DNA from 4 places in the Salinivibrio sp. ML198 genome. Region 1 is predicted to be linked to each of the others. Evidence: predicted binding sites of a transcription regulator. Region 1 holds the regulator's gene; each other region holds the start of a gene.

Region 1 (6,029 bases):
TGGGGGGAAATAACCCCTTGGTGGTCAGTGATCAGTTTGGTGATTTAGAGGCCACCGTGTATACCATCATTCAGTCAGCGTATCTTAGCGCCGGCCAACGCTGTACCTGTGCGCGCCGCTTGCTGTTGCCTGAGGGGGAAGTGGGTGACAAGATCTTGACTCGCCTAGCTCAATGGACAAAAACCGTGCGTGTAGGCGGTCAGTTTGATGATCCGGCTCCGTTTATGGGCGCACAGATCTCAGTGGCGGCAGCGGAAGGCATCCTGGCGACACAACAAAAGCTTGTTGATCTGGGCGCGAAGCCAGTGATTGAGTGTGAACATCAGCATGATGCGGTGATCTCGCCAGGGATCTTGGATGTCAGTGGTATCCAAGACTTACCGGATGAAGAGTATTTTGGCCCGTTGTTGCAAGTGCAGCGTTACCAGGATATGGCCGATGCGGTCACCAAAGCCAATGACACCCGTTATGGATTGTCTGCCGGGCTTATCAGTGAAGACGATGGTGAATGGCAGTATTTCCTTGACCATATTCGTGCAGGGATTGTTAACCGCAATCGTCAACTGACCGGAGCCAGTGGCGATGCGCCATTTGGTGGGCCAGGTGCTTCGGGGAACTTACGCCCTAGCGCGTATTACGCGGCAGATTATTGTGCTTATCCCATGGCATCCATGGAGGGCGAGCAGGTGATGCTTCCCGAGACGTTCGCCCCCGGTATACCGACTCAACAGGACTAAGGAGAGCAACATGGACAGTGGCCAAGCGTTATTCGACAAACTGTGGCAGGACTACATCAACCGCCTGTGCCCTTCGGCACATAAGGTGCATGCCTTATTAGAGGAAGGGCAACCTTTGATCAATGACCATATTGCCTTACGGACATTTGGTTTGCCTAAGGTTGGACTAAAGGTACTCGCGCGTCCATTTCTCGCCTTGGGGTATCAGCAAAAAGGTGACTATACCTTTGAAGCGAAAAAGCTCAAGGCTTGCCATTTTGAGCACCCCGATCCCTTGATGCCGAAAGTCTTTATCAGTGAGTTGATGGTCGAGCAATGCTCGCCCGCGCTTCAGGCGATTGTTGAGAAGCTGGTGGCACAAGTTGATGCGTCGTCACTTACAGGCAGCGATTTTCTCCATCAGGGCCGCCTATGGGATATTGATTGGGCAACCTATCAAACGCTTGCCGAAGAGAGTGAATATGCGTCTTGGGTGGCGGCACACGGTTATGGTGCGAACCATTTTACCGTGAGTGTGAATCAGCTGAATGCGCATGATGATTGCCTCTCGGTGAACAACCGATTGCGTGATAATGGCTTTGCGATTAACGAGTCAGGTGGGGAAGTCAAAGGGGATGCATCTGTGTATCTGGAGCAATCCTCCACCATGGCTGACCGCGTGCCCGTTACTTTCTCCGATTGCACGCAAACCATCCCGGGTGGCTTTTACGAGTTTGCTAAGCGGTATGTGTTGCCCAATGGTGAACTCTACCAAGGTTTTGTGGCTGCTTCGGCAGACAAAATCTTTGAAAGCACCCATTAGTGCGTCACACATTGCTTATCGACATCATGGGAAAAGGGAGCGTGTGATACGCTCCCTTTTTTATCGTCTATTGAGCCTCGATGTCGAGCCAAAACGTGTCTGGAATCGCTTGTGTTTCGTTGCTTAAATGCGGGTTGTCGACTCGGATGACAGTACGCTCACCAATGTTCGCCTTTTCAAAGGTTTCCTTAACTAAAGGCGCATTATTGAAAAACTCGATAAATGATCCGTCTTGATACGCCGCTTCAAAAGCGCCATTTAACATCTCGGCGACGTCAGCATGTTGCGGAGACACAAACAGGAACATTGGGAAGCGATAGATCAGCATCAGGTGTGGGTCAACTAACAGGTTACCGTATTGCGGCCGCTCGGCTAATTCACTAAAAGGCTCAATCAAGGCACGAGGGAAGAGATCGGCCCGGCCCGTATCAACCACTTTGAAAATGTTTTCAAAGCTCGATATTTCACGTACGCGAAATCCCGCTGAGTTAAGCACCTTGACGTCGGCCCAACCTTGTCCCTGAATCATAGTAAGAGACTGCAAGTCACTCGCGCTACTTATCTGAGCAAGTTGGGGCTCGGTGGCTTGGTTGGTAATAAACAGGCGGTGGCCGAGTAAGCCACGAAACACGGGATAGCGAACGGGGATCAATTCAGCTTCCAGTGTACGGTCGGCACCAAGCCAGTCGACGGTGAGCTTGCCTTGCTTGAGCATTTCCACCTTACGAGATTGAGAGCCAATTTGGCCGTCAAAGGCTTGTAAGGTAACAGATTCTCCCGACTTTTCGGCAAGAAACTCGATGAGCTCAATGGCATAGAGATCAAGCGCCGAGCCGGCGCGTGGCTCGGGGTGGACAATCGTCGTATTGGACGCAGCATGGACTGAAAACACAGAGAGCGCGAAGGCGGTGAGGGTAATCATGAGTTTTTTCATAAACGACACCTTGTTAATTTTATGTTAACCATGTCGTTTTGAGTGTAGAAGCAATCCGCGTGCTTGCCAGATAATGGAGATAAAAAAACCGACGCCAGGGCGTCGGTTGGTGATACAGAGAGCGGCGCGATTAGCGTGTGCCGTATACCACGATGGTTTTACCGTGTGCGGAAATGAGGTTTTGCTCTTCCAGCATTTTAAGGATACGTCCCACTGTTTCGCGTGAGCAGCCAACGATTTGGCCAATTTCCTGACGGGTGATCTTAATCTGCATACCATCAGGATGCGTCATGGCATCAGGCTGCTTCGCCAAGTTCAATAGGGTTTGCGCAATGCGCCCTGTGACGTCCAGGAAGGCAAGATCCCCCACCTTTTGGCTCGTTACCTGCAAGCGGCGCGCCATTTGTGAGGACAAGCGCATCAAGATATCAGGATTCACTTGGATAAGCTGGCGGAACTTTTTGAATGAAATTTCTGCCACTTCACACGGTGATTTGGCGCGTACCCAAGCAGTGCGCTCTTGGTCTTCTTCGAAAAGCCCGAGCTCACCGATGAAGTCACCTTGGTTAAGGTAAGACAGGATCATTTCCTTGCCTTCTTCATCTTTGATCAGTACGGCCACAGACCCTTTCACGATGTAATACAAGGTCTCCGCCTTTTCACCAGCATGGATAAGCGTGCTTTTCGACGGATACTTATGAATATGACAATGTGAAAGGAACCACTCGAGTGTAGGGTCTGTTTGAGGTTTTCCTGGAACCATATAACTTATTTCCTCTGCATGTGTTGCCCGGCAACAACGTCCTATCTTTGTCTGAGGGGTAACCCATCAGATCATTGCACAGAATACGAAGTCTGAACGCGGGCTACAAGCTCACTGTATGTTAACAAGAGTGTATCTTTTTTTGTTGGTGATTTCTTGATTTTGATCTAGGCCAACCGCCTAAAAAACTGGCAAAAACGTGGCTAAGATCACGGCTTGAGAAGTAATACATCATGAATGCGCTACGCCTCAGCCAATCTTGCCTTTTTCTATCAATTGCTGGATCAATGGACGTATGATCAATTCCATTGCAAAGCCCATTTTTCCTCCCGGCACCACTAAGGTGTTATGGCGCGACATAAACGACCCGGTGATCATTTGCAACAGATAAGGGAAGTCGACGTTTTTCATGCCACGAAAGCGGATCACCACAAAGCTTTCATCCAAAGACGGAATCCCTTTGGCATTTAATGGGTTTGAGGTATCTACCGTGGGAACGCGCTGAAAGTTGATATGGGTGCGAGAAAACTGCGGGGTGATATAGTGCAGATAATCATCCATTGAGCGCACAATCGAGTCGGTCACCGCTTCACGAGAATGGCCTCTATCGCGCGTATCACGGACAAATTTTTGAATCCACTCTAAGTTGACGATGGGGACCATACCAATCAAGAGATCGACGTGCTGCGCAACGTTGACGTCACCGTCGACCACGCCGCCGTGCAACCCTTCGTAAAACAATACATTGGTATTGTCGGCCAAGTCTTGCCATGGCGTGAAGGTACCAGGCATTTGGTTATAGGGCACCGCTTCATCAAAGGTATGTAAGTAGCGGCGGTACTTCCCGGTGCCTTGGTCACCATACTCACGAAAAAACTGTTCCAGCCGAGGGAAGTCGTTGGCGGTGGGGCCAAAATAGCTGATATGTTTACCTTGCTCACGCGCTTTACGGATCTCGACGTCCATTTCGGGACGGGTAAAGCGATGAAAGCTGTCCCCTTCTAGCCAGGCCGCTTTGATGTTCATCATTTGGAACATCTTTCGGAAGGCTTCCGAGGTGGTGGTGGTGCCGGCCCCTGACGAGCCGGTGACCGCAATAATTGGATGTTTAGCCGACATGACGCGCCCTGTCATTCAGTCTGAATTTGTATCGCGATACGGCGAGTACTGCGATGCTAGGATCCGAGTGCTGCTTTACGACGAATATCCACTGTCTCGTGCAACTCAGAATACACAATCACGGCTTCTCCGGATTGCAGTTGTTGGCGAACGTCCTCCACTTTTTGTGCAAAGCTGACTTCTTGCTCACCATAATCGGTTCCTTCCCGTAACACAAAATGCTCAATTAAACCTGTGAGTGTCTCGTCGGGAATCGATTGCCATGGAACCATCATACTACATCACCTTTTATCGATCTCAGGATGGCATGCTAGGGTGCCTGATGTGAATGTTGTGAATTGGCTCGCATTTTACCCGATCATTCCGCGTAATGCAGTGGTTCTCTACGCTTTCTTGATCGTGCGCGTGTCACTCACACGATCCGAATGAGGTGATGGTACGGGTAGATAAGTGGCAAGCCAGTGGGGGACGGCGTGCTCAAGCCAAAACTGTGGCTGTCGCCAACTACCGGCGACAAAGCCAACATGGCCGCCATGTTCAGTGAGTTGGTAATCAATGTTTGCGGGTAACGGGGACGTAGGGATCACCGCGTCGGTCATAAAAGGATCGTCTTTGGCATGAATAATCGCCAGTGGGGCCTTGATGGTGTCGAGCACCGATAAACCACTGCAGGCGCGATAATAGTGGAGGGCATCGTCAAAGCCATGAAGCGGAGCGGTGACGGTTTGGTCGAACTCGAACAGAGTGTTTATCGCCGGGCGCTCCCCCGCGTGCCATCGGCCTACTTGCTGATGCCGTGTGAGCTTTTCCGCTAGGGTTTGTCGCATCGAGCGCAATAAATAGGCTTGATAAATACGGGAAAAGCCTTGCTGGATACGCATCGAGCAGGCGGCAAGGTCAAGTGGCGGCGACACGGCGCAGCCACAGGTCACGATGGGATCATCGTGATAGTCGGCCAGGTAACGCACCAGCATGTTTCCCCCCAAAGAGACCCCGACTGCGCCAATTTGACTCTCTGGATAGGTTTGACGCAAATGGGTTAAGAAGGCGCGTGCGTCCTGGGTTTCTCCCGAGTGATAGGTCCGCGCGGCACGATTGAGGCGGCCACTGCAGCTGCGAAAGTGCATCACCACGCCGCACCAACCTTGGCGTTGGAAGGCCGCGAGCAAGCCGTTGGCATACGGGCTGTCAAAACTGCCTGCTAAGCCATGGAATAAAACAACAATCGGCTGTCCAGGTTGCGGCTGATGCGTCCACGCCAGATCAACAAAATCGCCATCGGGCAGGTCAAATTGCTGCCAGCGAGGGGTGAAAAGCGGGGCACGACGCAGAAAGCGAGGCAACAAGGTTTGCAGGTGCGCATTCCGCGCGCTGGGAATGGGTTTAAACGGTGTCATCATGGTTGCTTCCCTGTTCCTCGGCGGGTGTCACCTTCAGTGATGTGTATAGGTTGCGTGCTGATGGTGACAACTGACGGCAATAGTAGGCGAGAGGAGAGGCGCTGTCCGTGAGCCAGGTTTGACGATTCAGGGCATCGACTAAATCTTGCTGTTGGAATTTTTCTAAGCTGAGCTCGAAGTTAAGCATTTTTTTATATTGCCCACTCCCGACACGCGGCTTGATGTCACGCCGTAAATGACGGTAAGCAATCAGTAAGTGCTCAGAGCGGCTCAA
Region 2 (6,029 bases), on a different contig from region 1:
CGCTCACGCGTTAACTCCTTAGTCCGTCGATTCACAAGCCTCTCTGTGTTGCCGAACACTGCCGAAGGTTGCTTGGTATTTAAGCGTGATAAAAACACCAAAAAGGGTGGCAATGACAACACGGTCAGCAAGAATACCATAGAGCGAACGCGCTTTAATTAGGCCCCTAACCGCTTGGTCACTTTGTCATCAAGGTTGTTACACACATACCTTGCCAGCACAGCTTATTTACAACGAAGCAGATCCTTTGAACTCATTCTTTAACAGTTATAACGATTGGATAAAGGTGCTCGCTTTTGGCGCAATCAGGGAAGAAAAACGAACAATAGGCAGGAAAAAACGTAACCAATAAAAAAAGCAGCCCACTTGGGGCTGCTTATAAAACCTTAACGTGACGTTAAGTGTTTGGCTTACGAAGCACGAGGCTCTGAGGCCAAACCTTTAAACAGTGACACGGTAGCAACCAGCAACACAATCGTGAATGGGAAGCCTGTCGACACCGCCATTGCTTGCAGGGCGACCAAGCCACCGCCAAGGATCAGCGCAACGGCCACCAAGCCCTCGAAAGAGGCCCAGAATACACGCTGTGGCACAGGAACATTCACTTTACCGCCGGCAGAAATGGTGTCGATAACCAATGACCCTGAGTCTGACGAGGTGATAAAGAACACCATGACCAGGATAATGCCGATAAACGAGGTGATCGCTGCTAGTGGCAGATCATCTAACATCGCAAACAGTTTCAGTGACAGCTCTGCGTCCGTAACCGCGGTATAGCCTTCATTGACGAACTGACCAATTGCGGTGCCACCAAAGGCAGTCATCCACAATACACAGGCTGCTGATGGGATGATCAACACACAAGTGATGAATTCACGCACGGTACGGCCACGCGATACGCGCGCAATAAACATACCGACGAATGGGGACCAAGAAATCCACCATGCCCAGTAGAAGGATGTCCAACCTTGAGTAAAGTTGGCATCTTCACGGCCAAATGGCATTGACAGCGCAGGCAAGTTTTGTAGATACGCGCCCAAGTTACCAAAGAAACCGGTTAGGATAGCGATGGTTGGACCCACTGCAATCACAAAGATAAGCAGCAATAGCGCAAGCATCATGTTGATTTCAGATAGGCGCTTGACCCCTTTATCAACACCAGCCACAACCGAAAGAATCGCGGCGCCTGTGATACCCATTACCAGCAACACTTCTGTGGTATCACCTAGCGGTGTATCAAACAGATAGTGAAGACCCGCTGATGCCTGTGAGGCACCCAAGCCAAGCGATGTTGCAAGACCAAACAAGGTCGCGATGATTGCCAAAATGTCAATCACGTGGCCCGTCCAGCCCCAAACACGTTCACCGAACAGTGGGTAGAACACAGAACGCATGGTCAAAGGCAAGCCTTTGTTGTACGCAAACAGTGCCAGGCCTAACGCCAATACCGCGTAAATCGCCCATGGGTGTAAGCCCCAGTGGAAAATCGTGGCAGACATACCCAAGCGGCGCGCCGCCTCTGTATCACCGGCTGCCGCACCCAAAGGCGCCCAGTCAGTGCGAAGACCATCAGCGCCCACGGATGTCCCGCCTAACGCCGTTTGGAAATGCGTCAGTGGCTCTGAAACTCCGTAGAACATCAGACCAATACCCATACCGGCTGCGAAAAGCATCGCAAACCAGCCGCCGTAGCTGTAATCGGGCTTAGCTTCGGTACCACCGAGTCTCACTTTACCCAGTGGAGACGCAATCAGCACTAGACAGGCAATAACAAAAATGTTTCCTGCTGAAAGGAAGAACCAGTCTAGGTTTGAAGTTAGCCATCCACGTAGATCCCCAAAAACAGGACCAATTTGGTTTTGAAAGGCCAGGGTGACAAAAATGAAGGCCAAAATAGCCAGCCCTGAGACCATAAATACTCGGTTGTGAATATCAAAACCAAACGGGCCGAGTTTCAGTGCCACGTTATCCTGACCGACCTGATAATCAGTATCGATCGGGTTAACCTTCCCGTCTGGTGTCATCATATCTTCATGGCTTTTATCGCTCACGAGTTAACTCCTTAGTCCGTTTATTCGGAAGCCTGTGAGTGTTGGTGGTGCGCCCATTATTCATTGCTGTTCAAGCCATCTTTACCAGCAATAAAAGACCAGCTGTCACCACACAATCAACTACATTACCACATCTGAGAAAAAATTTAATTAGGCCCCTAACCAAATGTTTACTTTCTAACCAAGCACCCAACACCAACTTCCCTCCATGCCCCGATTTTACTGGCTTTCCCGGTTATTTGAACTCTTTATTTCAGAACAATAAACAATTTGGTTAATAGCGTTTTAGAACGCCTAACACCCTTTTAAAATCATAGTCGTATTTTCCACCATTGCTAAGCAAACATAACGATCGTGAAAGTCATCACGCTTGGGCAACTCGCTTGCTCATATCAAAGACACCATTGATGAAACAAAATGCAAACACAAAACACACAAAGTGACACTTGTCACATAAGAAAAACCACGTACAATACCGCCGCAATCGTTTTCCATCTCAAGTTTAACGTTTGCGGAGCAACATCATGCAGTTTGGCATTGGCCTGTTGGGGATTAGCGTCCTCTTTCTTATCGCGATGGGTTTTTCTGAAAATCGATCCGCGATTAACTGGCGCACCGTTGGCGGTGCATTCCTCATACAAATCGTCTTTGCTGGCTTTATCATCTCGGTTCCCCTTGGCCAGCGTATTTTGGCCAACGCGTCTGACACCGTCTCTGCGATCATCAGCTTTGGTGACATAGGCGCAGAGTTCCTCTTTGGCGATCTCGCTAAATTCAAACTCGGTTTTATATTCGCCTTTAATGTATTGCCCACCATCGTTTTTTTCTCTGCACTGATCGCTGTGCTGTACCACATTGGGGTCATGACATGGGTCATTAGCCTGATTGGTGGACTACTACGACGTGTACTCGGCACGTCGCGTACAGAATCAATGTCTGCCACCGCCAATATTTTTGTTGGCTCTGTTGAAGCGCCGCTGGTTGTTCGGCCTTTTCTTGCTGCCATGACACGCTCAGAGCTGTTTGCTGTCATGGTGGGTGGGCTCGCCTCAGTGGCTGGCGGCACCATGGTAGGCTATGCAGGGCTCGGTGTGGAAATGAAGTACCTTATTGCGGCGGCGTTTATGTCGGCACCGGCAGGACTCATGATGGCCAAGATCATCGTGCCACAAACCGAAACACCGATGACCCCGACGCAACATCAATCAGTGCAAGACACACAGGACAAACCAGTGAACCTGATTGATGCCGGCACGCAAGGCGCCTTAAGTGGCTTACAAATCGCCATGGCAGTGGGTGCCAGTTTATTGGCCGTGATCAGTATGATTGCGCTCATCAATGGTGGGTTAGGTAAGCTTGGTCCTCTTTTGAACCTGCCTCAGCTGAGCCTTGAATGGCTGTTTGGCTACCTGTTCGCGCCGGTGGCTTGGTTAATTGGCATTCCTTGGCATGAAGCCATGACCGCAGGCACCTTGATTGGTAAAAAAATCGCAGTGAACGAGTTTGTTGCTTTTGCCGATTTTATGAACTTAAAAGGCCAATTATCCGCCCACAGTCAAGCTATCGTGACGTTTGCGCTGTGTGGTTTTGCCAACTTGACCTCCATTGCCATGCTGATGGGAGGCCTAGGCGGCATCGTACCCGAACGCCGAGGCGATATTGCGACACTCGGTATGCGCGCCATTCTCGCGGCGACACTCGCCAACCTGATGAGTGCGACCTTGGCAGGTCTCTACCTTTCCTTGTGATTCCCCTAGCGTATTCGCTCGCGACCACTCACGCTGTTTCTCACCATGGACGGTGAGTAAACAAAAATGGACTCGAAAACCGCACTGGCACTCTGTTACACTTAGTTAACTTCACGTAAAGAGATGTAATAACATGCGATACCCATGGGTTTTATTCGATGCCGACGAGACCTTGTTTCACTTTGATGCGTTCTCCGGCTTACAACGTCTGTTCTCGCATTACGATGTCGATTTTGATCAGCAGGCGTTTGCCGAATACTCCGCACGCAATAAACCGCTGTGGGTACAGTATCAAAATGGGGAAATTGATGCCCAGACTCTACAGGCCGAACGCTTTACGGACTGGGGAAAGCGCTTAAACGTCGCCCCTTCTTCCTTAAACCAAGGGTTTTTAGATGCCATGGCAGACATCTGTGAACCATTGCCAGGGGCTCGGGAGCTCATCGACGCCATTTCCCCGCATGCCCATATTGGTATCATCACCAACGGGTTTACGGCTTTACAAGATATTCGTTTAGAGAAAACAGGATTGAAGGCGGCGATCTCTACGTTGGTCATTTCTGAGCAGGTCGGTGTCGCTAAGCCTGACCCACGTATCTTTGAACATGCGTTTGAAAAAATGGGGCATCCGCCTAAAGAAAAAATCTTGATGGTGGGTGATAACCCACATTCTGACGTTCTCGGTGGCATGCAAGCCGGCATCGATACATGTTGGTTAAATGTCGATAATACTCCTGTCCCTGAAGATATTGCGCCGACACACCAAGTTGACTCTCTACATCAATTAAAAAATTGGCTACTGCCAACCTAAACAGTGACAAAAAAAGAGAGCAAACATGCTCTCTTTTTATCGGCGCCGCCATTGTTAACGGCGGCTTGAACTCAATCGCGTGTCTTTTAGCTGTGGTCGCCTTTGATGAATGCGGCTTGCTCTGCGCGCTCACCTTGATCGGTGCTAGCCACAAAGTTGATTGAGCGGCTGTTTTGGTTCTGAGCGTGGATAAATACACGACCAGACTCATCCGTTACCTTCGCATCAAGACCCGACTCATTGGCGACTTTAGCGCCTTTTACCGCTTGGCCTTGTTCAGTGACCGTTACCCAAGCGCCCCCTTCTGCAGGGTCTACATCGAGGTTCAGACCACCAGCCATGACAGACGTTGAAGCGAACGTTAGGGCAAAGATTGCAGCAAGTTTTTTCATGGTTTGTTTCCTCTTTCGTAATGGGTTGACAGCTATTAAACGCAAATTGTGCCGGTGATTTGTCACCTCAATGTCTCCATTTCTAAAAATCTGTCTCCAGAGACTCATCAAGGCGCAATCACGGTTCGACATTGTCATTGCGCTATTGCCGTGGAACGAGAATGAGATTACGCCTGACAGACCGTGACGACAATCACAATAATATGAATGACTCGTTCGAAAAATTTCACAAGACGGCGGCGGTTATTAGGCGTAGAAAAGAGGAAGATGGGGAATATTCTCCTTACCAGTGATCGACTTCGCTTCCGTCCTCGTTTTCACCCTTGCAACAAGTTGATACTTCCCAAGTCGTCACCAAGGGTTGTAATAAGGCAACTTATTGGGTGGGGAAACGAACGTAAAAGGGAGAATAATGATGTTAACACGCACGATCACGAAATTAGCCATCACTGCGACATTGCTGGTTGGGGTGGGAAGCGCCGTCGCTGCCCACCACAAAGGTGAGCATGACATTGTTGATACAGCAATGAAAAATGACGACTTTTCAACATTGGTGGCAGCCGTTAAAGCCGCGGACCTTGTTGATACATTGAAAGGAAAGGGCCCGTTTACCGTCTTTGCCCCCACGAACGCGGCTTTCGATAAGTTACCTGATGGCACGGTGGACACCCTACTCAAGCCAGAAAACAAAGACAAACTCACCGAGATCCTGACCTACCACGTCGTCCCTGGAAAAGTAACGGCAGAGCAAGTGATGGGAATGTCTTCCGCGACCACAGTGCAAGGCAGTGACGTAATGATCAAAACATCGTACGGGGATGTCAAAATCGATAACGCTACCGTCGTCAAGCCCGATATCATGACCTCCAACGGCGTAATCCATGTGATTGATACCGTGATAATGCCCTAGTACTTTGTCCATCTCGCTCAACAAGGTCGCTCGTGAGGCGATATGAGTGAGGCACCAAGCCTCGGTACACACATAGATACGTAAAAAAACAGCCTGCTCTTGGAGCAGGCTGTTTTA
Region 3 (6,029 bases), on a different contig from region 1:
GATGCCCAGCAGCACGTGCAGCAAGCTTCAGATCAGTTGATTGAAGAAGTTCAGCAAAGCGATACCCTAGTGATTGCTGCGCCTATGTACAACTTCACTATCCCCGTGCAACTCAAAGCTTGGATTGATCTCGTTGCCCGTGCGGGGGTGACTTTCCGTTACACTGAAAATGGTCCCGAAGGTCTACTGAAAGGCAAGCGTGCCATTGTGGTCACCACACGCGGTGGGATGCACAAAGGGGGCACGACCGACCATATCACGGGTTACATGCAGACCGTACTTGGCTTTATTGGGATCACCGACGTCGAGTTTGTTTACGCCGAGGGGCTGGCAATGGGCGAAGACACTGCAAGCCAAGCCATTGATGAGGCCAAGCAAACACTGAAACGCTTAGCGTCTTAGCGTCTTAGCGTCTTAGCGTCTTAGCGGCGGATAACGCATGCTTTTGAGTGTTCGCGCGACGTGAACGAACCGACCTTTCCACCTGCCTTATCACGATAGCCTGCCTGCGTGCAGGCTCTCATTATCGATCTTCACTGCTGACTGCCTGTTTTTATACGCATCAGCGCTTCAATATTGCGCCGGTTAGCTCAGGATTGGTGATACGCGATGCCAGTGTTACCATACTGGTTTATCGCAGGATTTTGCGCCTGCTTTCTTATTGACCAAGTTGGATTCGATTGTGACAGACGCCGACCAGCCAAGCTTTTTTTTCTACGACTTTGAAACATTCGGCACCCATCCAGGTAAAGACAGACCTTGCCAATTTGCTGGCGTTCGTACCGACAGTGACTTTAATGTCATCGGTGAACCCTTAGTCCTGTACTGCCAACCACCCAATGACTACTTACCGGCTCCGGAAGCCTGTTTGGTCACCGGGATTACACCGCAGCTGGCACTGAAAAAAGGCTTATCCGAGCCGGAGTTCATCGCGCAGATCCATACAGCCTTCTCGCAACCCAATACCTGCATTGTCGGGTATAACAACGTGCGCTTTGATGATGAAGTCACGCGCTACACGCTGTACCGCAACTTTTTTGACCCATACGGATGGAGTTGGCAAAACGGTAATTCGCGCTGGGATTTGCTCGATGTAATGCGCGCCTGCTACGCACTGCGTCCGGATGGTATTGAATGGCCCCACGATGACAACGGTAAACCCAGCTTTAAACTAGAAAACCTTTCTGTTGCCAATGGTATAGAACATAGCGACGCACACGATGCGATGGCGGATGTGCACGCGACCATAGAGCTGGCGAAAAAGGTTAAGGCGGCACAGCCACGGCTATTTGATTATTTGTTAAAACATCGGAATAAAAACAAAATCAAGCACCTGATCGATGTGGTGAATATGACGCCTCTCGTGCATGTCTCTGGCATGTTCGGCACCGAGCGAGGCAACACCAGCTGGATTGTGCCCGTTGTTTGGCATCCTGATAACCCCAATGCCGTGATTACTGTCGATCTGGCCCGTGACCCGGCCCCTTTGTTTGAATTGGACGCTGATACGTTACGCGAGCGCCTGTATACCCCGCACCACGACCTCACGGAAGGACAGTTACCGGCACCACTTAAACTGGTGCATATCAATAAATGCCCCGTTCTCGCCGATGCAAAAACATTACGACCAGAGGATGCTGCCCGACTCGGTGTGGATCGCGAAGCGTGCTTACAACACCTAAAAGCATTGAAAGCCGCGCCAGAATTACGCGAAAAGCTCGTTGCCGTGTTTGCCGATGCCAAGCCTTTCAACGATCAGGACGTGGATACGGCCCTGTATGCGGGCTTTTTCTCGAAAAGCGACCGCAGTGCGATGGACATCATCCGTGCACGCGATCCTGAGAATCTTGCAGCCCTGGATCTCAGTGTTGATGACTGGCGCATTAAGCCGCTGTTATTCCGTTATCGCGCGCGCAATTACCCATGGACGCTCACCGAAGCCGAGCAGCAAAAATGGTTTATGCATCGACGTGATTACTTTGAAACACACCTTCCTGCTTATATGGATAACTTGCAGCATCTCGCTGAACAGCACCAAGCTGAGGAGGATAAAGTTCGCGTTTTAAAAGCGATTTACCACTATGTGGAATCACTGGTTGGCTAACACTGGCACGGTTGCTAAAGACGCATCGCGAATACACCGTCCGGTCAGTAAGGCGACCGACCATCACTCCGACCTTAGTCTACCTATCAGGTAGCGGTGGTGGACAGGTTTGGTCGCCTTTTGTTTTTAACGTCATGTTTTTTAAGTTATTAACTAGCAATGCTGACACACTGCCCACTTTGTCCTACCAAAAAAAAGATAGCTTGACCAGTTGCAGTTCTGTGATTTGAGTCCACACTTTTAAAAAGGATGTTGTTTGGAGTGTGGGCAATGATGACAACAAAAGTAGATACGCGCTGTTACCGCTTTCCCGAGGTTGATTTTGAACCAGAAAGCCGTACGTTATATTGGGCCGATGACACGATCACGGTTCTCTCTTACGAAGAGTCTCGTTTACTCGAGATGCTTTGCTACTATGCCGGAGAGGTACTCTCTAGCCGCACCTTATTCAAACAAGTGGCCTTGCCCGACAGCTCATTTGCCCAGCATCAAAGTGTGGTGACATCATTAATGGCCAAATCCTACCGCAACGGCAAAAAGTGCCTTCCCTTTGAGGTAGTCGGTGAATTTGGTTTTCGTGTGTCGCTTCCGCAGCAAACACTTGCCAAGCGTCCAGGACGAGCAGCAAACGCTGCATCACAGACGCCTCCACCGTCTTTAACGCACTCAACGACCATTGAAGAGTCGTCGTTTAGTATCGCTAAACCACTCACGATCCTGGTCACGGCAGCGGCGGTCATTATTGGCATGACAGCATTATTGACTCAAGCTTAGCGTGTTTGATGCCCGTGGTGCGCCACGGGCGTGTCGTGTTAGGTCGTCGTTTTTGCTTTGTCCATCGGCTTTAAAATCTGAGAGAGAGATAATGCCACGCCGCTATTTACCGCTTCTGTTGTTTATCACGCTGCTCAGCCTCTCCACCCCTACCCGAGCCACCATTGAACAAACCTATGTCGCACACCTTGGCGAACTACCTGGCTTGATCAATTTGGACGGTAGCGGCGCGTTTGTCGATTTCGTCCGCTACCTTGATGCGCAAGACCCTAGCACCAAGATTATTATCGAGGTTTTCCCTATTCATCGCGCGATAAACAGTGTCGCACAAGGGCGAGCCGACTTTGGTTTACCCGCGGTGCGTCCGACGCGGGAAGTGTTCACCTTGCCTTTCGACTTTAGCGAGGTGTCATTTGGCCAGGTCACGCATGTCCTTTACACCAATAAAGCGCTCCCGCTCTCGGTCAAAGCGCTGTGGGCAACCCCCTCACGCTATACCATTGAAGCCGTCCCCTACTATATGCCTTTTAAGGTGCAACGCTCGCACAGTATTAAACAATCTTTGTTGCGCTTGGCCGCGGGGAGAATTGATGGTTTCGTTTGGGCGCAAGAGGAAGCTGACATGGCACTTAAAGAGCTAGGTTTAACCATGATCAAACGCGCACACTTTGCTGACTTCCACGATGTCTTCATCATTCCTAAAGGCGAAGCGGGCCGAGAAATCGATGCGTATCTCACACGACTGATTACTCGCTTGCGTGACCAGGGCGATCTCACGCGTGAGTATCGTAAGGTACATCGCCCCTATGTCGATTGGCAGCCATAATGCATCAACCGTCTTTCGGCTCGCGGACGTGTCTGCCTACGCACGTCGTCATGATGGCCACATTAAGAGGCATAAAAATATTGATGTCACTCTAACTTTCAGCAACAAATCCGCTCTTGCAAAACATGCGTGACATTACTCACACAATTATTGAAAAGGCTTCTCTACACTGTCCTCCCGTTAACGATAAAGAAGAGATGCTATGCGAACCGCACTAACTGACGCACTGACACAATTACCCGACGCCCTACAAAGCGTTGTCTCTGATTGGATAAATGACGCAAACTTTGGTGCTACCTTCACACCAGAGCAGGTGGCGCAGATGGAATCCGCCAGTGGCCTTAACGGCGCCGCACTGCGTCTTGCTTTATTGCCTTTGGCGGCGGCCTATGCGGTTACCCCCATTTCTCAGTTTAATGTTGGTGCTATTGTCCGTGATGAAAGTGGCACCCTGTATTTAGGCGCAAACATTGAATTCACCGGGGTGCAGCTAGGGCAGACAGTGCATGCCGAGCAATGCGCTATCAGCCATGCTTGGACAAAAGGGGCAAAACGCCTCACCGATATTACGATCAATTACAGCCCATGTGGTCACTGTCGGCAGTTCATGAATGAGCTCAATGGCGCTGAGTCCTTGATCATCCAGCTGCCACAATCCGATCCGAAAGATTTGCACACCTATCTACCCGAGCCGTTTGGTCCTGCCGATTTGGGGATTGACTCTCGTTTATTGACTGACGAGTCCAATCAATTATCAACGGATGATATCGATATCCCATTGCTAAAAGCCGCCGCTGACGCCGCTAACCGCAGTCACGCGCCCTACTCAGGTAACTATAGCGGGGCAGCGGTTGAAACCAATGATGGCGAATTTTTCTCTGGCATGTATGCCGAGAACGCGGCTTTTAACCCAAGTCTTCCGCCTCTTCAGGTTGCATTAATTGCGGTCAATATGGCGGGCTACCATTGGACAGACATTCGCTCTGTTGCGCTGGCCGAAATGGCAACGAGTACAGTCAGTCACCTAGCCGATACCCAGGCAACACTGGATGCCATTGACCCAGATATTCCCTTAGTGTATTCAACCCGCTAAGCGCGCTCCTTATTTGTCCGGCCCTCAGGGGATTTCAGGTCGCCCTGAGGTCGGATTTGCGCTACTATCCGTGCGTCTTTTTTCGGATAGTCACGGCAATGAAACAGATTCATAATCCACTCCAAGGTGCGGCCTGGATGCTGACCGCAGGCCTGTGTTTTGCCCTCGTTAACAGCCTGTCTCAGTACGTTAGTTTTAAAATGGGCTTACCCTCTACCACGGTTGCCTTCATTCAATACGCCATCGCCTTGGTTGCGATGATCCCCTGGTTGAAGCAACTCGGGATCCGTCAAGCACTCAAAACCCAACACCTTGGTCAGCATTGTCTGCGGGTGTTTATCTCCGTGATTGGCATTCAACTGTGGCTGTGGGCGCTGGCCTACCCAGTGCCCATTTGGCAAGGGATTGCGCTATTAATGACCTCACCGCTATTCGCAACGGTAGGCTCTGGGCTGTTTTTACGAGAGCGAGTGGGGATCGCGCGCGGTCTTGCGACGCTCGCTGGGTTTTGCGGCGCCATGATTATCCTCGAGCCTTGGTCAAATGCGTTCACTTGGGCAACGTTATTGCCTGTTGGTGCGGCGTTTTTCTGGGCCACCTACTCGCTGATGGTGAAACGTTTATCCGCTTATGACCCTCCCACCACCATGGTGGTATATCTACTTTTGTTGATCACGCCCTTTAATTTGCTACTCGCCGTGCCTGATTGGACGCTCCCTCAGACATCCACTGCTTGGTGGATGTTATTTGGCGCCGGCATACTGACGGCCCTCGCACAGTGGGCCATTGCCAAGGCATATGCTGTTTCCGATGCCTCTTTTGTGCAGCCTTTTGATCACGCTAAACTCCCTCTTAACGTCCTCTTTGGTTGGCTGGTGTTTAGTTGGGTTCCACCCGGCCGACTGTGGTTAGGGGCAGGTATTATTATTGCAGCGGTCTTTTTTATTACTCACTGGGAATCACGCCAATACACGCAGGCACAAAATAAGCTCGCATAGTCGGTTTGCCAGTTTCTACGCTTTCTTGCCCACTAAGACGGCTGCTTACGCCGTCAAAGAGCGTGCGACGTCAAAGAAAAGGGGCCGTCATGGCCCCTTGACACATTCTCACCCACATCGGCCACTACGACGCCGCTGCTTTGATTAACCACACTTGTTCACCACGCTCGCCGTCGGGTTCCGTGTGTGTCTCGAGCAAACTGATGTCTAAGCCTTGGAACGCCTCTTCTACCA
Region 4 (6,029 bases), on a different contig from region 1:
TGGTTGTAGACCACGTCCATTACCACATTCATGCCGATATTCTGTTTAATTGCCATGATCATTTTACGAAACTCGAGGATACGCGCGGTGCCTTCAGGCTCGGTCGCATAACTGCCTTCGGGCACGGTGTAATGGAAAGGATCGTAACCCCAGTTAAAGCTGTCGTACTGACGCATCGCCGCCATCACGGTTTGCACATAGGGGGTATCCGCACTGTCTTGGGTGGCTAAATCCGTCAAGGCCGCTTGGATGGTTTGGTTGTTGTCGCACTCACTCGCCAGCCTTGGCGTCTCTTTCAGCGAAGGTGCTTTGTCACATAGCGTGGAGAAACGGTCGGTTAAATCGATACGTTGCGCCGTGTCTTCGTTGATGGAGGCAATATCAAACACGGGGAGCAGGTGTAAGTGGGTGACGCCGGATTGAGAAAGCGCTTTTAAGTGATTGACCGGGGCGGTGCTATTTTGGGTAAAAGCCAGATACTTACCGCGTAGATTGTCTGGTGTGGATTGATCGAGTGCGGAAAAATCACGCACGTGCGCCTCATAAATCACACTGTTGGCAGGGTTTTGCTGCGAGTGAGGTGCACTCAGCGTATCCCAGCCACTGGGTTTAAGCGCGGGCGCATTTAGATCCACCACCTGCGAATAGCTGGAGTTGGTCGATAAGCTATGTGAGTAAGGGTCAGTGACTTCGAGACGCTCGATACGATGCGTGGTGGGGTGATAAACCGATAGTTGATAGCGGTAATAGTCGCCATGATTCAGCGCCGTGGTGGCAACATGCCAGCTTCCTGAGTTGGTGTCGAAGTCCATTTTAATTGGCGTTTGGCGCTGCTTTGGCGCGTTTTGTTCGCTCGTCGATTGATAGGGCACTAGCGAGACTTGCTGTGCGGTGGGAGCCCATATACGAAATTCAGTGTGTCCCGCGTCAGGGATGGCACCAAGGGTAAGTTTTTCGGCGTGTTCGGCATACAAGGCATCAAGCGCCCGCGCCGGCTGCACATCGGTTGCGGTTAGTACGGTATCACCGTCTTTGGCGATGGCGAGAAGCTGTCCTTTAAGCCATTGCTTCAGGGCAATGTTGGCGCTAACAAAGTCAAAATAGAACCCTTTGACGTTACCTTGCAAATGGGGAAACGATGTCTGCCAATTATCGCTCGTGGTAAGGGTGGATTCGACACTCGCAGTGGCGTTTTCCACTTGCTGCGTGTCCGGGTTATAGCGCATCGTGCCATCAGCGGAGTAATACAAGGTGAGCGAGGTGGCGTTAGTTTGATGGGTGAGCAGGGTATCGGCGTCAGCAAATAGCACACTGGCATCGCTGGTGCCCGCGTCTCTAGGGGGCAAATTGGGGTCGTTTTCGATTTTGCAACCCGCTAACGCTATGGTAGCTGCAACGGCGACCGGTGTGCCGAGTGGTTGCAAAAAGTGAGTGCGCTTCATTGATCTTTCCTCATTTATCAATACTGAGCGCAGCTTACTCAAGGAGGGCATCTACCATGCGTGATCGGGTTAAAATTCAGCGTGTCATTACAGAAAAGATGATGAAATTCAGCAAAGTATCACGAAAGGTAGGGGGAGAGCGCGAGGCCTCTACGCCCCCAAGAAAAGCCTGAGGGCGTAGACAGGGTTGACTAATTCCCCATAAGTTGTAAAAGGTTTTCGGCGGTGACGACCGCTTCTTTGCGGTTAGCGATATTGAGCTTTTGATATAAATTACGAATATGGGTTTTGATCGTTGTTCCCGCGACATCCAATTCATGGGCGATTTGCTCGTTACTGAAGCCTGAATAAATTAAGCCGAGCACTTGCCACTCGCGTTGTGTCAATGAGCTGGTTCGCACGAGCTCTGGCACGTTAGGGTGGTTGACCAACTTTTCGACAAAGGCTTCATCAAAGTGCGTTGAACGAGAGCGTTGATGGCTCGCAATTTCCTTGAGGAGTTGTTGCGCGCGGTGGCGTTCGAGGGCGCCGAGTGCGTGTTGTTCAATTAACGCATGCAGGAGCGGGGAGAGCGCCTCGCCCTCAATCAAAAAGTTACCCATCATGCCGGTTTGATTGGTGAGGATCAGCGCATCTTGCAAGAGGCTTTTGGCGTATTCTGTCTCTTGTTCTTTGCTGGCAAGGACGGCTTCAACAATCAAATTGCGGTTTTTATCGGTCACCAAATTGGCTCTGTTCGCTTCGCGGCGCAGAAAATCAATCGCTTGACGTGCTTGGTCATACTGACCCAAATGCAGATGCGCACGGGCAATGTTTCGCCACTGAAGCTGGCTAAAGTGGTTGCAGGCGGTCGCGGGGCGAACGGCTTGATGTAACCACTCATCCATATTGGTCAGTTCGTTTTTGGCGTGCCAATAGAGCAATAGCGAGAGTGACGCGTTAGCGGTCCAATCAACATGATAAACTGATTCTCGAAGAAGGTGCTCTATGCGCTCAATGCTTTTGGCCGCTTTATCTAACTCACCGCGACTAACAGCCACGCGCGCGAGCATAGAGTAACTATGCAAATGCTTGCTTGGCGGTTGGTTTTCCAAAACCTGTAGCCCCTTATACGCACAGGCTTCAGCTTCATCCAGACGGTTCCAACACCAGAGTATTTGGGCGCGAAGCCGTAGAGCAAATTCATGTAAAGGAACTTGGTGCAATTGCTGATCTTCAATGAGCTGATCGGCGCTGTCGAGCAACTCAAACGCGGCTTGCACATAGCCTTGTGCCAGGAGAATTTCACTTTGCTGTAAAATGGCCCACAGCGCTTGGTGATATACCTGATGCTGGCGCGCTAACTTTTCCGTTTGTTGCATCATGGATAAAGCGCGATCCAGTTCGCCGAGCACATGATTTACCTCGCCAACCACGGAAGTCGCGACAATACGTCCTCGGTAATTGGCGCTATCGAGTTGCTCGAGCGCTTTTTCTGCCAGCTGCATCGCCTGCTCAGGATTATTCGCGTTAATGGCCACTTGGGCGAGCAACGCATTGGCATTGCCTTGGTAATCGATATCAAGTGGGATTTGTCGGGTTTGATAGGCTTTTTCTGCACTGGCTAAAAGTTCGCCAACTTCATGATACCTGTGCTGACTTTGCGCTAACCAAGCACGCAGTAAGCTCAAATTGGGGTATTGGTATAAAAGCTCATCACTGAGCTTGATAATCGCGGCTTCTAGTGTCGACAATTCACCACGATTAAACATACGCCAGCCGTGCTGATTGAGTATATCGGCCAACAATGCATCGTCTTTGGCGTAGCGTGCATGACGCAACGCTTGATGGGGAGATTGTAACTTCAACCATGCCAGTGCGGCTTGTCTATGCAAGGGCTGTTGCTGGTGGGGGATCCTGGCTTGGCGCTCGTGGGCCAAAAACTCCGCGAATAAATGGTGAAACCGGAACCAATTGTTATCCCCCTCCAGCGCATAGATAAACAAACCATAGCGATTCAGTGACTCGAGCATATTCAATGCATCTTCGCGTTCAGTGAGTGCGAAAACCAACTCGTCATTAAACATCTCTAGTACGGAGACTTTCATGAGAAACTGACGTGTTTCAGCATCAAGCAAATCAAACACTTCTTCGGCCAAATATTCCCAAAGGTGGGCATGGTTAAAACCAGCGTAAGACGCGGCGCTTTGCATCAGGGTACGCTTTTGGTGCTGCGCTTGAATCGCAATGAGCTGCAAGGCTGACGGCCAACCTTCAACGTAGTTGCATAATGCGTTCGCCGTGGATTCATCCACGCCATCGTCGACACGTTGATTAAAAAAGCGCGTCGTTTCTTCGTTATCGAACGCGAGAAGCTCGTTGCCGATCTCAATCATCAAGTCGCGTACGCGCAAATTCGCGGTGCCCAGTGGAGGGTTGGCGCGTGAGGTGACCACCAAAGTGAGATTATCTGGCATGTGCTTAATGAAAAAGCGCATCGCCTCATGAATCTCCTCGTTATCAATGAGCTGATAGTCATCCAACACCAAATAGCTAGTGGCATGAAACCCTGCCAGTTCAGCAAAGACATCAGACAAGAGCGCACGAAGTGATGAGAATTGGCGTTTTTCCGCCAGCTTTATCGTGTTGGCGCAGCCCTCTTGGGTAGCGTGGTGCAGCGCTTGCAGTAAGTAGTTAATGTAGCGAAAGCTGTCGTTATCACTATCATCAATGCTAAACCAGCCGACATTGGATTGATCCGCGAGCCATTGTGCAGCCATGGTGGTTTTGCCATATCCGGCCGGAGAGCGAAACAGCACCAGCTTATAGTGAGGGGCTTGTTGTAAAATATCGAGCACACGCGGGCGTAATATCGCGTTATAAAGCCGTCCAGGCCGAGTCAGCTTTGATGGGATCCACATAAGACACTGTCCTTCACTGCAAATGCGGTGCGACCTTTTTGGTGCGCACCTCTATCCTGATTGCAGTGTATGTAACTTCAAACGCACAAACTATGATCTATCCCTGATCTCTTAACGGATGCCCCAATTTAGTGCAGCTACGCCTTTTAATTGTGATTTATATCACTTAAACGTCATATTGGTGGCCTTTTTAATGATTGAGATACACATCCATCTCGGTTTATTAGGGCTTAATTTGCGTTAGCGCACAAAAATCACAAAAGGAAAGCGATGTTTTTCACCGTGGGCGTAGCGCCTTTTTTGTTTCATAGCGTGACTTAGGTCACTCGATAAAGGGCTGCTCATGGATTTGATGAGAGGCGGCTCACTATTGCTATGTGACCTGGCTCTCTACGCCCTGTGGTCTCCTCCTTTGATGAGAATGACGTGGGAGGATGTTTGCCGTGCTCGGGTTGGGCAGGATGAATAACCATCAAGGTTTCATTCCATTATCGAGAGCGACGACATGACACCAAAACAGCAACATGCGTTTGATAAAAGTGCGTTTAAAATCAGTATGGTTCAACACCTAACCCAGTTAGGTCACGCGCCAGACACCGCTCAGCTACGCGACTGGTACCTCGCATTGGGCCGTGCATTAGCCGAACATACCACAAGTGACCTAGTAGCCACTGAACACGATCAAGCCATTAAACAAGCTAAAAGTGTTAACTATTTATCCCTCGAGTTTTTGATTGGTCGGTTAACCGGCAACAATTTAATTAGCATGGGCTTGTACGATGCGATTGCCGATGCCGTGAGTGAGCTTGGCCTCGGGTTAACGGATTTACTTGAACAAGAGCGTGATCCGTCTTTGGGCAATGGCGGCTTGGGGCGTCTCGCCGCTTGCTTTATGGATTCATTGGCGGCCCAACAGTATCCTGCGGTCGGCTATGGCTTGCACTATGAATATGGTTTGTTCCGCCAGTCATTCAAAGAGGGCGCACAACAAGAAGCACCGGATGCGTGGCGTGAGCCTGAAGGTTACCCGTGGGAAGTGGTACGTCCTGACTTAGCGCAAACCATTGGCTTTTATGGCCATGTAGAGGTGATTGAGGACTCAGGGCACACGTACCGTCAGTGGGTGCCGGGCATGAAAATTCAGGCCATGCCCTGGGATCTGCCGATTGTGGGTTATCAAAGCAATACGGTCTATCCGCTTCGCTTATGGGAAGGACGGGCGTTAACGCCGTTTGCTCTTGATGCCTTTAATGACGGTGACTATACCCAAGCTCAGCAATCCGCCATCGCTGCAGGGAATTTGACCAAAGTCTTGTACCCCAACGATAACCACGATGCGGGTAAAACATTGCGCTTAATGCAGCAGTATTTCCACAGTGCAGCTTCTGTAGCAGACATTCTCCGTCGTCATCTAGAGGCAGGGCATGCATTGGCCGCATTACCAGACTACGAAACCATTCAGTTGAACGATACTCACCCCACCATCGCTATTCCTGAGCTGATGCGCGTATTGCTGGATGATTATCGTCTGGGCTGGGATGAGGCTTGGTCCATCGCCAGTCGTACCTTTGCTTACACCAACCACACCTTACTGCCCGAAGCGCTGGAAACCTGGAGTGAGGCGTTGATTGCCAGTTTGCTGCCGCGTCATATGGAGATCATTTTTGAGATCAACCATCGCTTCATG

The links. Region 1 encodes CRP, which controls carbon source genes, mostly activating them, when cyclic AMP is high. Its sites were predicted from a motif close to TGTGANNNNNNTCACA; they were not measured.
Region 2: BZG25_RS03215 (NupC/NupG family nucleoside CNT transporter) is a predicted target of CRP. The motif match lies at 2,490-2,505, and genes of this name have one in related genera.
Region 3: cdd (cytidine deaminase) is a predicted target of CRP. The motif match lies at 3,833-3,848, and genes of this name have one in related genera.
Region 4: malT (HTH-type transcriptional regulator MalT) is a predicted target of CRP. The motif match lies at 4,494-4,509, and genes of this name have one in related genera.

The regions. Positions count from the first base shown of each region.
Region 1 covers NZ_MUEZ01000007.1:13,077-19,105, reverse strand. Annotated here, with positions in the region: gene astD (succinylglutamate-semialdehyde dehydrogenase) at 1-737, shown strand, start outside; gene BZG25_RS06215 (DUF1338 domain-containing protein) at 748-1,539, shown strand; gene BZG25_RS06210 (ABC transporter substrate-binding protein) at 1,607-2,473, opposite strand; gene crp (cAMP-activated global transcriptional regulator CRP) at 2,604-3,236, opposite strand; gene BZG25_RS06200 (phosphoribulokinase) at 3,486-4,355, opposite strand; gene BZG25_RS06195 (YheU family protein) at 4,412-4,630, opposite strand; gene BZG25_RS06190 (hydrolase) at 4,739-5,755, opposite strand; gene BZG25_RS06185 (TIGR02444 family protein) at 5,739-6,029, opposite strand, start outside.
Region 2 covers NZ_MUEZ01000003.1:159,695-165,723, forward strand. Annotated here, with positions in the region: gene BZG25_RS03210 (BCCT family transporter) at 411-2,027, opposite strand; gene BZG25_RS03215 (NupC/NupG family nucleoside CNT transporter) at 2,576-3,799, shown strand; gene yjjG (pyrimidine 5'-nucleotidase) at 3,933-4,610, shown strand; gene BZG25_RS03225 (hypothetical protein) at 4,697-5,002, opposite strand; gene BZG25_RS03230 (fasciclin domain-containing protein) at 5,418-5,912, shown strand.
Region 3 covers NZ_MUEZ01000014.1:7,641-13,669, forward strand. Annotated here, with positions in the region: gene BZG25_RS10900 (FMN-dependent NADH-azoreductase) at 1-402, shown strand, start outside; gene sbcB (exodeoxyribonuclease I) at 683-2,104, shown strand; gene BZG25_RS10910 (hypothetical protein) at 2,375-2,878, shown strand; gene BZG25_RS10915 (ABC transporter substrate-binding protein) at 2,970-3,704, shown strand; gene cdd (cytidine deaminase) at 3,907-4,797, shown strand; gene BZG25_RS10925 (DMT family transporter) at 4,896-5,795, shown strand; gene BZG25_RS10930 (thiopurine S-methyltransferase) at 5,920-6,029, opposite strand, start outside.
Region 4 covers NZ_MUEZ01000010.1:110,787-116,815, forward strand. Annotated here, with positions in the region: gene pulA (pullulanase-type alpha-1,6-glucosidase) at 1-1,442, opposite strand, end outside; gene malT (HTH-type transcriptional regulator MalT) at 1,634-4,342, opposite strand; gene BZG25_RS09005 (glycogen/starch/alpha-glucan phosphorylase) at 4,848-6,029, shown strand, end outside.